3 regions of the Mammaliicoccus sp. D-M19 genome follow, and region 2 is predicted to be linked to each of the others. Evidence: riboswitches for the same ligand, from Rfam matches in the RefSeq annotation. Region 2 holds a riboswitch; each other region holds the start of a gene.

Region 1 (3,650 bases), on a different contig from region 2:
TAGCAGTTGCCCAGCTCATGCCCATTGATAAACCTACACCACCAAGACATAAAGATAACCAGAAAATATTCATATATAAGTTATCTGTAGCTAACGCAAAGTATAGTGATATACAGAATACTACAAATCCAGTAATTGCGATTACACCACGTGCAACAAATTTAGATTTACCTGTAGATAAAATTTTATCTGAAATTGTACCACCTAGCATAATCAATATAAACATTGCTAACCAAGGTGCACCAGCGATAAAGCCCATTTCTTTAAATTCCACATGATATTCTTCGTGAATATATGTAGGTAACCAAATTAAAAATAATGTGATAACAAATTGTACAACGAAATATTGTGCAGCAATTGCATAGAAACTGAAACGTTTGAAGAATACATTCCAAGGTGCAGTTGTTTTACCTGTATTTACAACGTCACGTGTTTCCATAATAAATCTTTTTTCTGCTTCATTAACCATTTTATGTTGTTCTGGTAAATCTTTAGCGATAATCACCCATAAGATTGCAATTAATATGCCAACTAAACCGAAAATATAGAATACTGCTTGCCAACCAAACGCGTTCATAATTGCGATTGTAACTATTGGTGCAATTACTGGACCGAAGTATGAACCTGCTAATAATGCAGAAGATGCACGACCTTTTTCATTCTTATTAAACCAGTAACTATTAAATACAGCATTTGATGGATACATAGGCGCTTCACCTACACCAAATAAGAATCGTACAAAGTATAGTAAGCCATGGTTTTTCACAATACCTGTAAGAATTGTGAAAGCACTCCACCATAATAATGCGATTGTTAACATTTTCTTAGGACCAAACTTTTCAGCTAATATTCCTGAAGGTACTTGCATTAAAGCATAACCAAGTGAGAAGAATGATGCTAATAGCCCGAATTGAGCTTTACTCATATTTAAATCTTCCATCATAGGTCCGGCGATAATAGAGATGTTTGAACGATCCATATATGCGATAATTCCTATAATAAAGAATGCAATTGCAAAAAACCATCTTATATTAGTTCTTTTTTCTTTCATAAATATCCAACTTTCTTAATTAATTTCCCTTCAAATTCATGCGGTCATATGATGACTCTATTTATTAATAAGTTGAATATAGCACAAATAGGAAACGCTTACAACATAAATTTTAAAGATTTATAATATTATTTCATTGTGAATAAATACACAAATATATAAAATTAAAACCCAGACATATGCCTGGGCTCATGTATTATTCTTTTTCATATGGAATAACATTATCACCATATTCATCTTTAATATATTTCTTCATTTCTTTAGACTGAAGTACTTTCAGAAGTTCTTGGAATTTCTTATCATTTTTATGACCTTCTTTTACAGCTAATATATTCGCAAATGGTGATGATTTATCTTCAATTGCTATCGAATCTTTTACTGGATTCAGTCCATTATCAATTGCATAGTTTGAATTCATAATCACTAAATCACCTTCACCACTGTTATATGTTTTAGGTAAAAATTCTGCACCTTGTTTGTTATTAAAGTTCAAATTCTTTTTATTTTCTATAATATCATCAAATTTAGCATCTTCAATTTTCACCTTTGGATCTATTTTGATCAATCCTTCATTAACAAAGAATGATAAAAATCTTCCTTCTTCTGCTGGGTTGTTAGACACATAAATTGTTGCGCCATCAGGTAAGTGTTTCAAATCTTTATGTTTTTTACTATAAACACCCATTGGCGTTGTGAAAACTTTTCCTACCTCTTCAATTTTATATCCATGTGTTGCTTTTTCAGCTTTTAAGTAAGGCACATGTTGAAATAGATTTGCATCGACATCACCTTTATCCAATAATTTGTTTGGCACTTTATAGTCATTTACTGTTTTAACTTCTAAGTCATAACCTTTTTCTTTCATTTTTTCCTTCGCATGTTCAACCACATCGCCATGCGGAGCCGGAGAAGCTGCTACCGTAATCTTTGTATTTTCACTTCCACTAGATTTCCCACACGCAGCTAATAATAAAATAATACCGATAAAACTAACGAACTTTACGAGTTTCTTCATATGTATACACGCCTCTTTCCAAAATAAAATTTAAAATAAAAAAACTTTCCCTAAAAAAATTAGAGAAAGTTAGATAAACCTCCTCTCATCTTCAAAAGTTTAGACAAACTTTATGTGAATTAGCACCTTTCCAAATAGAAGGTTGCTGGGCTTCATAGGGCACATCCCTCAGCCACTCTTGATAAGAGTCTTTTATTATTTTTATTAATCCTATCATCGTACTCAAGATTAGTCAATTTAAAATTTTACACCGGAGAATGAGGGGATGGTTTGGATGGCGGTGATAAGAGCATTAAGATATGTGAGTTTGGTGAAAGTTGTGGGTAATATAGGTATGAAGCCATGACTTAGTCCATCTCTTTGCTTTACTCAGAATTTAAGCCATGACTTGGACCATCTCTTGGCTTTATTCGGTACTTAAGCCATGACTTGGGCCATCTCTTGGCTTTATTCAGTACTTAAGCCACGACTTGGGCCATCTCTTGGCTTTACTCGGCACTTAAGCCATGACTTTCACCATCTCTTGGCTTTACTCGATACTTAAGCCATGACTTGGACCATCTCTTGGCTTTACTCGGCACTTAAGCCACGACTTTCACCATCTCTTGGCTTTACTCACCACTTAAGCCATGACTTCCTCATTTTTCTATACTTATCTCTCAAACCTTCTTTAACTACGCGACTCTATTAATCGAATTCTACTATTATTCATGTGTCTCGATACAAAAATTTTCTACATTACAATGTGGACATAATAGCTTTCTTGTTTGATAAGTATGATTAGATTTGAACCATTCTGAGAAAATCGGTTTAAATTCATTTTGGCAATTTGGACATAAGTAACTTACAACAGCATAATATTTTTTAACGGCAAATGCTGCATACAATAGTACGAACGGATAAACGATGATAACTGGCTTCCATTTTTTCTTTGTTATCGCCATGGCAATGCTTGTATATTGGCCAATACCGACAATCATAGATACAAACATAAATTTACTTCTAAATTTTTTCATTAGTTGATGCTTTTTAGATTTATTTTTTAAATTCAAGATATTAGATACTGGATATTCGCTTTCTTCACTTATATTCTTTTTAATAAACTGAATTTGTTTCAATTGGTCACTTTCGTTTCGAATATTTTCCTCTAGCTCAATGATTTTTTCACTTAACAGTACATTGAGTGTGTTGATAGACTCATTTGATTTCAACAAAGCTTTAATTTCTTTCAAAGAAAAATTCATATCTTTCAAAATCAACACAATCTTTAATTGATTCAAATCCGCTTCTGTATATAATCTTCTATTATTTTCTGATGTTTCACTTGGACTGACAATTCCTTTCTTATCGTAATACTGTACTGTACGAACTGTTACATGACATACCTTGGCTACTTGTCCTGTAGTCATTTGCATACTAACCACTCCTCGTATTAATAGATTTTATACTTATATTCTATTTTATGACGTAGCGTCACAATCAACTTAAAAATACAAATTAATTTACTTTATAGCCAGTCAGACTGCCGGAACTCTAAAAATCTTTCATCTCCATAAAATTGGTATATACAGCCATTTGAAAACG
Region 2 (3,650 bases):
AGTTAAATCTTTTTTTTATCTATAAATTATAGATATTACGACTCTATAATAGTTATGAAAGGTGGAAATACCATGTTTGATTGTATCGTAATAGGTGGAGGGCCAGCAGGATTAGCGAGTGCACTCACGTTAGGAAGAGCTTTAAAGAAGACATTAATGATAGACAATAATAATGCGAGAAATAAAGTGACACAGCATTCACATGCATTTTTAACACAAGACGGTGTAAGACCAGAAGAATTGAGAGCTAAAGGAGAACATGATGTTGATCAATATGATGATGTAACACGTATCAATGACACGGTGTTAAACATATTGAAAGAAGAGCATTATTTTATTGTTGAAACAGCCAATCAACAATATAAAGCTAAAAAAATTATGGTATGTACAGGATTGCGAGAAACATTACCAGAAATTGAAGGTTTAAAAGAAAGTTATGGCAAATCTGTCTTTTATTGTCCATGGTGTGATGGATATGAATTGAGACATAAACCATTACTTGTAGCTGTTCAACCTGAACATGTGAAACATATGGCGATGCTTATTAACAATTGGACAGACGATATCGTTATAAGTAGTCGTGATTTTTCATTATTAACTGAAGAAGATAAAGCGTTTATTGAAAGTAAACATATCACATTAGTAGAAAGCGAAGTAGCTGAATTTAAACATCATAAAGGACAAATTAATGAAGTTATCTTTAAAAATGGTGAACGAATCAATAGAAGCGGTGCAATCATTGGTGTAAAGTGGGATACTGATTTTGAATTTTTAAAAGGGCTCAATATTGAAAGAGAAGACAACGGAAAAATAAAAATAAACGAGTTAGGTGAATCATCTGTACCAGGATTGTTTGTAGCAGGAGAGAGTAAAGATTTCATGGCATCTCAACTTATAGACGCAGCAGCAAATGGTAATCAAGTCGCAAAATTTGTAGCAATGCAAATCATTATGGAATCATAAAAAAGGAGTAGGACGAAAAATATAGTCCTACTCCTTTTTTGCTTATTTTTTAGTTATTTTAATATTAATTTCAAAGTCACCGAATTGAACATTTTGATGTTCAGAATCTGAAGTTGGTTGAAGTATTGTGTTCTCAACTCTGCATAACTCTTGGATTAATGAGTTCTTCTTCTGGGTCTTAGCTATTGAGCCTGAAAAGCTTTTTGGTGGATTTGCCTTTAATTCTAATAGTTCTGATAAAATATCGTCTCTTGTTCTCATACTTATTGCCTCCTAATTTAATAGTTACAATAAAACAGCTCATCTTAAGATTAAGAAGAGCTGTTTAGAGAATCTTCTTATCTTTCAAGTTAAACTTGTTGGATTTAGCACAGTACATACGCCTGTTGCTGAGGTTTCATCGGGCCAATTCCCTCCGCCTACTCTTAATAAGACTACGAGCTATTTTATTGTTTCTTAATCATAACGAATTAATTGTATTTTGTCTAATTTTAAAAAGTTAAATGTTTAAAAAGTTTGAGATGGTCTATATATTAAATGAATATGAAGCATAGGAGGAATAGAATATGAAGTATAAAATGCTTTCTTTATTATTGTCAGCAGGTATCGTGTTAGCAGCATGTGGTAATAGTGACGATGATAACAATGATAAAAAAGATAATCAAAATGATGAAAAAACTGAACAAACAACTAAAGAAAATAGTAACGACGATCAAAACACAGATGATGATCAAAGTTCTGACAAAGCAACTGAAAATACAGTTAAATGGGAAGACGTTAAAGTCTCTCCAGAAGATGCTGTAAAAGCTGCACAAAAAGAATCAAAAGGTGAACTTAAAGATTTATCGTTTGAAAAAGAAACAGGTGATTGGAGTTATAAAGTTGAATTAGTTGATGGAACAAATGAAAATAAAGTACTGATAAATGCAGATGATAAATCTGTTACGAATGTTGAAAAAGAACAAGAAGATAGTGATGATAATGACCAAACATTCAAATTATCAGATGTCGCTAAATTTGAAGATGCACTCAAAGTAGCACAAGACAAAGCTAAAGGTGATATAAAAGAATGGTCACTAAGTGAAGATAACGGAAAACTTGTTTATTCTATTGAATTAAAAGAAGGTAATAAAGAATCAACAGAATTTACAATTGATGCTAAATCTAAAGAAATTCTCGAACAAGAAACAGATTAATATATTAATAGGCATAGGATAATTCATTTTATCCTATGTTTTTTTGTGCTCTCTTAATGATTATCATTCTCAATTAATGATTTCAAAGAAATCCTAAAAAAATTAAGGTTTCTAAATACTATAAGTACAGACTTATATTTGTATTTTTCATGAATTCTATAAAATTTTTATTGACTATTACACATTATAGGCATAAATTAAAGATGATAATGATAATCAATTAGATGGGGAGTGTTATGATGAAAAAGTTAGCAACAACTTTATTAGCAAGTACTTTAATTTTAACAGCGTGTGGGAATAGCGCTGATAAGAAAGAAAATGAAGATAAAAAAGAAACAAAGGAAACGAAAAAGTCTGAAAAAGCGGATTTCTCAAAAGAAACAAAAGCTTATAAAGATTTTACAACTGAACAATTGGATAAATTCTTAGCGGATACTGAAAAATTCGTTGAAGCGGTTAAAGCAGACGATATCGAAAAAGCGAAAGAAATTTATCCTACAGCTCGTATGTACTATGAAAGATCTGAGCCAGTTGCTGAAAGTTTCGGTGATTTAGATCCGAAAATTGATGCACGTTTAGCAGATATGAAAGAAGAAAATAAAGAAGACGAATGGTCAGGTTATCACAAAATTGAAAAAGCACTATGGGAAGATAATACTACTAAAGATATGGCACCAGTTGCTGATCAATTATTAAAAGATACGAAAGAATTACGTGCAAAAGTAGATACAGTAGATGTGACACCTAAATTAATGTTACAAGGTTCAATCGACTTATTAAATGAAGTATCTAGCTCTAAAATTACAGGTGAAGAAGAAATTTATTCACACACAGATTTATATGACTTTAAAGCAAACATTGAAGGGGCAGAAAAAATCTTTGAAATATTTAAAGATAAAGTAGCAGATAAAGATAAAAAGCTTGCTGACACAACACAAGAAAGATTTGATAATGTTAATAAATTATTAGATCAGTATAAGACTAAAGATGGTGGATATGAAGATTATACGAAACTATCTAAAGATGAAACGAAAAAACTTTCTGAAGCTGTTGATAAATTAGGGGAATCTTTAAGTCAAATGGCTGTTATTACGGAGTGATGATTGATGTCTAATAATGAAAATCATATAGCTAGAAGGGATTTTCTAAAGCTTGCTGGTGTTGGAGGTGCAGGTTTACTGATAGGTTCTACTGGTGTAGGTGGTACTTTTCTTGCATCTCAATACTTTGCTAAAGATAAAAAAGGCGTAAAAAATAAAATCAATTTTTATGGTAAATACCAGTCTGGCATCACGACAGAACAACAAAAACATATTTACTTTGTCGTTCTGAGCATTAACAAAATGTCAGTTTCAGATGTTAAAGAAATGTTTAAAGTATGGACAAATTATAGTGTCCATTTAATGAATGGTGAATATGTAAAAGAGCTTGGTAAAAACAAAATGTTACCAAGTCCAGATACAGGGGAGGCGATTGGCTTAGATGCCAGTC
Region 3 (3,650 bases), on a different contig from region 2:
TATCATTGTCTCTTAATATTTTACGGTCATTCAGCACAACATAAAATCTTTCTTTTGTTAATATTTGTTTAAATTTAGACATATCCTGGATAGCCATTCTACCACCCTTTTCTTTATATTTAATCCCAATAAAATATATTATACGTATAAGGTATAAGTCAATATAAATTAAGTTAAATTGTAAAAAATTTTTTATTCAATTTGACTACTTAATGCATCTAGAAATAGTTGCTCTTGTTCTAATGCCTTTTCTTCAGTTTCTGCATGCCAAATTCCAACAAATCTTGATTTTACGTTGTTTTTACCGAAATAGTCACCATCATAGTATGCAAGAGGATAGAGAAGTCCATTTTTGATGAATTGTTCAATTGTATTGATGAAATGTGTGTTATTGCCTGTGGAATGATAACTTAGAAATTTATGAAAACCTTCATGCAAGCGATCTTTAAGTAATAACATGCTTGTTGAACCATTTTGTCTGAAGTTTAAATCAATCGCATATACGTCATGGTTTTTATCTACTAGAAGATCAAAGCCCGACACTCCTTTATAACCATATTCAACACCGTTTTTCATTATTTCGTATCCAGCCTCAATCACGCTTTGTGGTACATGATTCGAATTAACATTACCATTGTAGAAGCCATATTCATCTGTAAGCTGTTTTACAGCACCTATATATTGTATACCCGTCTTTTCACTATAGACGTATTGAACACAATAATTCTCAATTTCTTCGATAAATTGTTCGATGATAATGTATTTTGTATCTGATGCTTCTTTAATTCGATTTGTTGCTTTCTTTAAATCCGCTTCATTATAACAAATCATTACACCATACCCACCTGCTGTAGGTAATTCGTCTCCCGGTTTAATGACCAATGGTAAATCCCAGTTTTGAATAGCTGCCTCAAATTCTTCTGCTTTCACAATTTCTCGTTTCGGTAAATATTTACCACCTGTCCATTGTTCAATTTTCGATTTATTATTTAAATCTATAAATTTAGGTTTATAAACTGCATATTCTTCATCTTTACATAAATGTTGACCATGTATATATTGGAAGAATATTTTTTTATTTTCAGCAGTTAACTGTTGTAGTAAATGTTCATATTGCGTTCTATCTTTAAAAGTATATATATTGCTCGGAATATCCACATTTACTAACTTTAAAATTCTTTTAACATTATCTGTTAAACATGCTTCATGAACGATCATGGGCATGTTACTAATAATCATTTCTCTTGCTGTTAAAAAATTAGATTGTGCTTCTTCAGCTTTTAACCAAGGATTATCTTCATAAGAAGGTCTCGCATTATATACAATATCTTCTTCATATAAATCTCTTAACGTTAAATTGAGTGGTTTCCTATATTCTTTTTTCATAACAAGTTCTCCCTTAATGTTTGATGATGCTCAATGATTTCATTTCTAAGGGATACATTCTCTATAAGTTCTAATCCCATTGAGGCCAATATTTTAGCACCATTAATTAATGCCTTATCGCCCTTTGTACTTGCAGCAGCTTGGCAAAATTCTTTCGTATGGCCCACTAAATTAGATGGTCCAATTTTAATGTGTGGGTGTATAGTCGGTACGATATGACTTACATTCCCCGTATCTGTAGAACCAAAACCAAAATCGTCATCAATGACTTCTTCACCAACTTGTTCAGCGTGCTTTCTAAATAATTCGTCTAAAGGCTTATTAATCACGAATTCATTTACACCATTTTGGATTGGTCTTAATTCGTATGTACCACCTGTTTGTATAGCTGCACCTTCAGCTATTTTCCTCACTTTATCAGTAAGGATATCTAATTCTTTACGTGAAGTGGCACGTGTGTAGAAACGTGCATGTGTAAAATCAGGAATAATATTCGCTGCTTCACCTCCATTTAATATAACGCCGTGTACTTTATCTGTCTTTTTAATTTGTTGTCTTAACATGCTCACGCCATTAAAGAAAGATAACATAGCATCTAACGCATTAACCGCTTCAAAAGCATTTTCAGAGGCATGAGCGCTTCGTCCATAGAATTTAACATCAAATACATCTACAGCTAATGAAGGCACTGTCACGTATGTCTCATGGCCAGGATGAACCATTAGTGCAATATCAATATTATCGATAATCCCAGCTTTCACATAAGTTGCTTTAGCACTACCATTAATACCTCCTTCTTCAGCAGGACAACCTAACACGACAACTTTGCCACCGATTTGATCAATCACTTTAGACAAACTGATACCTGCTAACACACTTGAGGTTCCAATAATATTATGACCACACGCATGACCAAGACCAGGTAATGCATCATATTCTGCTAAATATGCAATAGTTGGACCTTCTTTTCCTGAGTCATACGTTGCAATGAAACCTGTCGGATGTTTCGCAATATTCTTCTCTATCTTAAAATGATGATTCTTTAATTGGTCGCTTAATAAACGTGATGCAAATACTTCTTCATTACCTAACTCAGGACGTTCATGAATTTGATGACTCATTGATAAATATAAATGTCTATTTTGTTCTATATAATTAATAATATTTTGCGATAAGTTACTCATTAATGATTCACCTTTCCAATATAAAAGCGCACTACTTTGTAAGGAGTGCGCCAATCGTTCTTTTATCTTCCAGTAACAAACTGCAGGAATTGGCACCTTTCCATTATGGGAGGTTGCTGGACTTCATCGGGCCCTTCCCTCAGTCTCTCTTGATAATTCGTATGAAATTTGAATTTAATTCTAACTGTCTAACTCGGATATGTCAATGATTTGTTGCAATATCATTGGAATTTAAGTACCATTTTTCTGCTTTTTTCTCAAATTCTTTAATCATGCTGTCTTTGCCTTTATAGTACTGTTCACTGTCATCAGGAAATTCAATCACTAAGTCGTGCTTTAGTCGACTATATCTTTCTCTTTCACCATTGAATGTTCTTAAATAATCCCTAAAGGATAATAATCTTAAAATATGTGGGCTACCTTCATCATAAATATGTAAATGGTGAGAAACTGCACCGTATTGATCATATTTTTTGAAATATCGATTACCGATAACACCACGTTCTCCTTTAGATTCATATCCTAAACCTGATAATTCATGTGTAAATTCATCAATCGATTTACTATCTTTTACAACTATTAATATATCTATAATCGGCTTCGCAGATAATCCAGGAATAGCCGTTGATCCTATATGTTCAATGCTGATACTATGTTCTTTCAATAACGACTGTAAATATTTTTTCTCTTCAAGAAAAAGGTGTTGCCATATACTGTCGTATGGGACTACACGTAATCGCTCCATCTCATCACCTAATTTCAGAATAATTTATTAATATTATCTTATAAAGTAACATAGAAAGAAAGTAAAAGAAATCTGAATTGATTGTTTTTTCAAAATTAACTTGATATAATGATGCCGAAATCAAAGGAGGAATCTTCATGACAAAAATGAATGTTGAAAGTTTTAATTTAGATCATACGATAGTAGACGCACCATTTGTGAGACTTGCGGGAATCAAAGAAGGACAAAATGGTGATGTTATTCATAAATATGATATTCGATTTAAACAACCTAACAAAGAACATATGGAAATGCCTGCATTACATTCCCTAGAACATTTAATGGCTGAGAACATT

The links. Region 2 has a riboswitch for S-adenosylmethionine ahead of LQ675_RS04055 (hypothetical protein). Riboswitches for the same ligand answer to the same signal wherever they lie in the genome.
Region 1: another riboswitch for S-adenosylmethionine. It lies ahead of LQ675_RS13910 (MetQ/NlpA family ABC transporter substrate-binding protein); the one in region 2 lies ahead of LQ675_RS04055 (hypothetical protein).
Region 3: another riboswitch for S-adenosylmethionine. It lies ahead of LQ675_RS08430 (M20 family metallopeptidase); the one in region 2 lies ahead of LQ675_RS04055 (hypothetical protein).

What each region holds. Positions count from the first base shown of each region.
Region 1 is NZ_JAJNHW010000010.1:73,385-77,034, reverse strand. It holds gene LQ675_RS13915 (pyruvate MFS transporter) at 1-1,051, opposite strand, end outside; gene LQ675_RS13910 (MetQ/NlpA family ABC transporter substrate-binding protein) at 1,248-2,066, opposite strand; SAM riboswitch class I at 2,149-2,254, opposite strand; gene LQ675_RS13905 (MerR family transcriptional regulator) at 2,771-3,481, opposite strand.
Region 2 is NZ_JAJNHW010000001.1:780,187-783,836, reverse strand. It holds gene LQ675_RS04065 (RrF2 family transcriptional regulator) at 1-1, shown strand, start outside; gene LQ675_RS04060 (NAD(P)/FAD-dependent oxidoreductase) at 73-963, shown strand; gene LQ675_RS04055 (hypothetical protein) at 1,006-1,224, opposite strand; SAM riboswitch class I at 1,299-1,398, opposite strand; gene LQ675_RS04050 (PepSY domain-containing protein) at 1,530-2,159, shown strand; gene efeO (iron uptake system protein EfeO) at 2,399-3,259, shown strand; gene efeB (iron uptake transporter deferrochelatase/peroxidase subunit) at 3,266-3,650, shown strand, end outside.
Region 3 is NZ_JAJNHW010000003.1:66,407-70,056, forward strand. It holds gene LQ675_RS08420 (DUF2750 domain-containing protein) at 1-97, opposite strand, end outside; gene ldmS (L-aspartate--L-methionine ligase LdmS) at 193-1,386, opposite strand; gene LQ675_RS08430 (M20 family metallopeptidase) at 1,383-2,570, opposite strand; SAM riboswitch class I at 2,630-2,729, opposite strand; gene LQ675_RS08435 (GrpB family protein) at 2,773-3,315, opposite strand; gene LQ675_RS08440 (S-ribosylhomocysteine lyase) at 3,453-3,650, shown strand, end outside.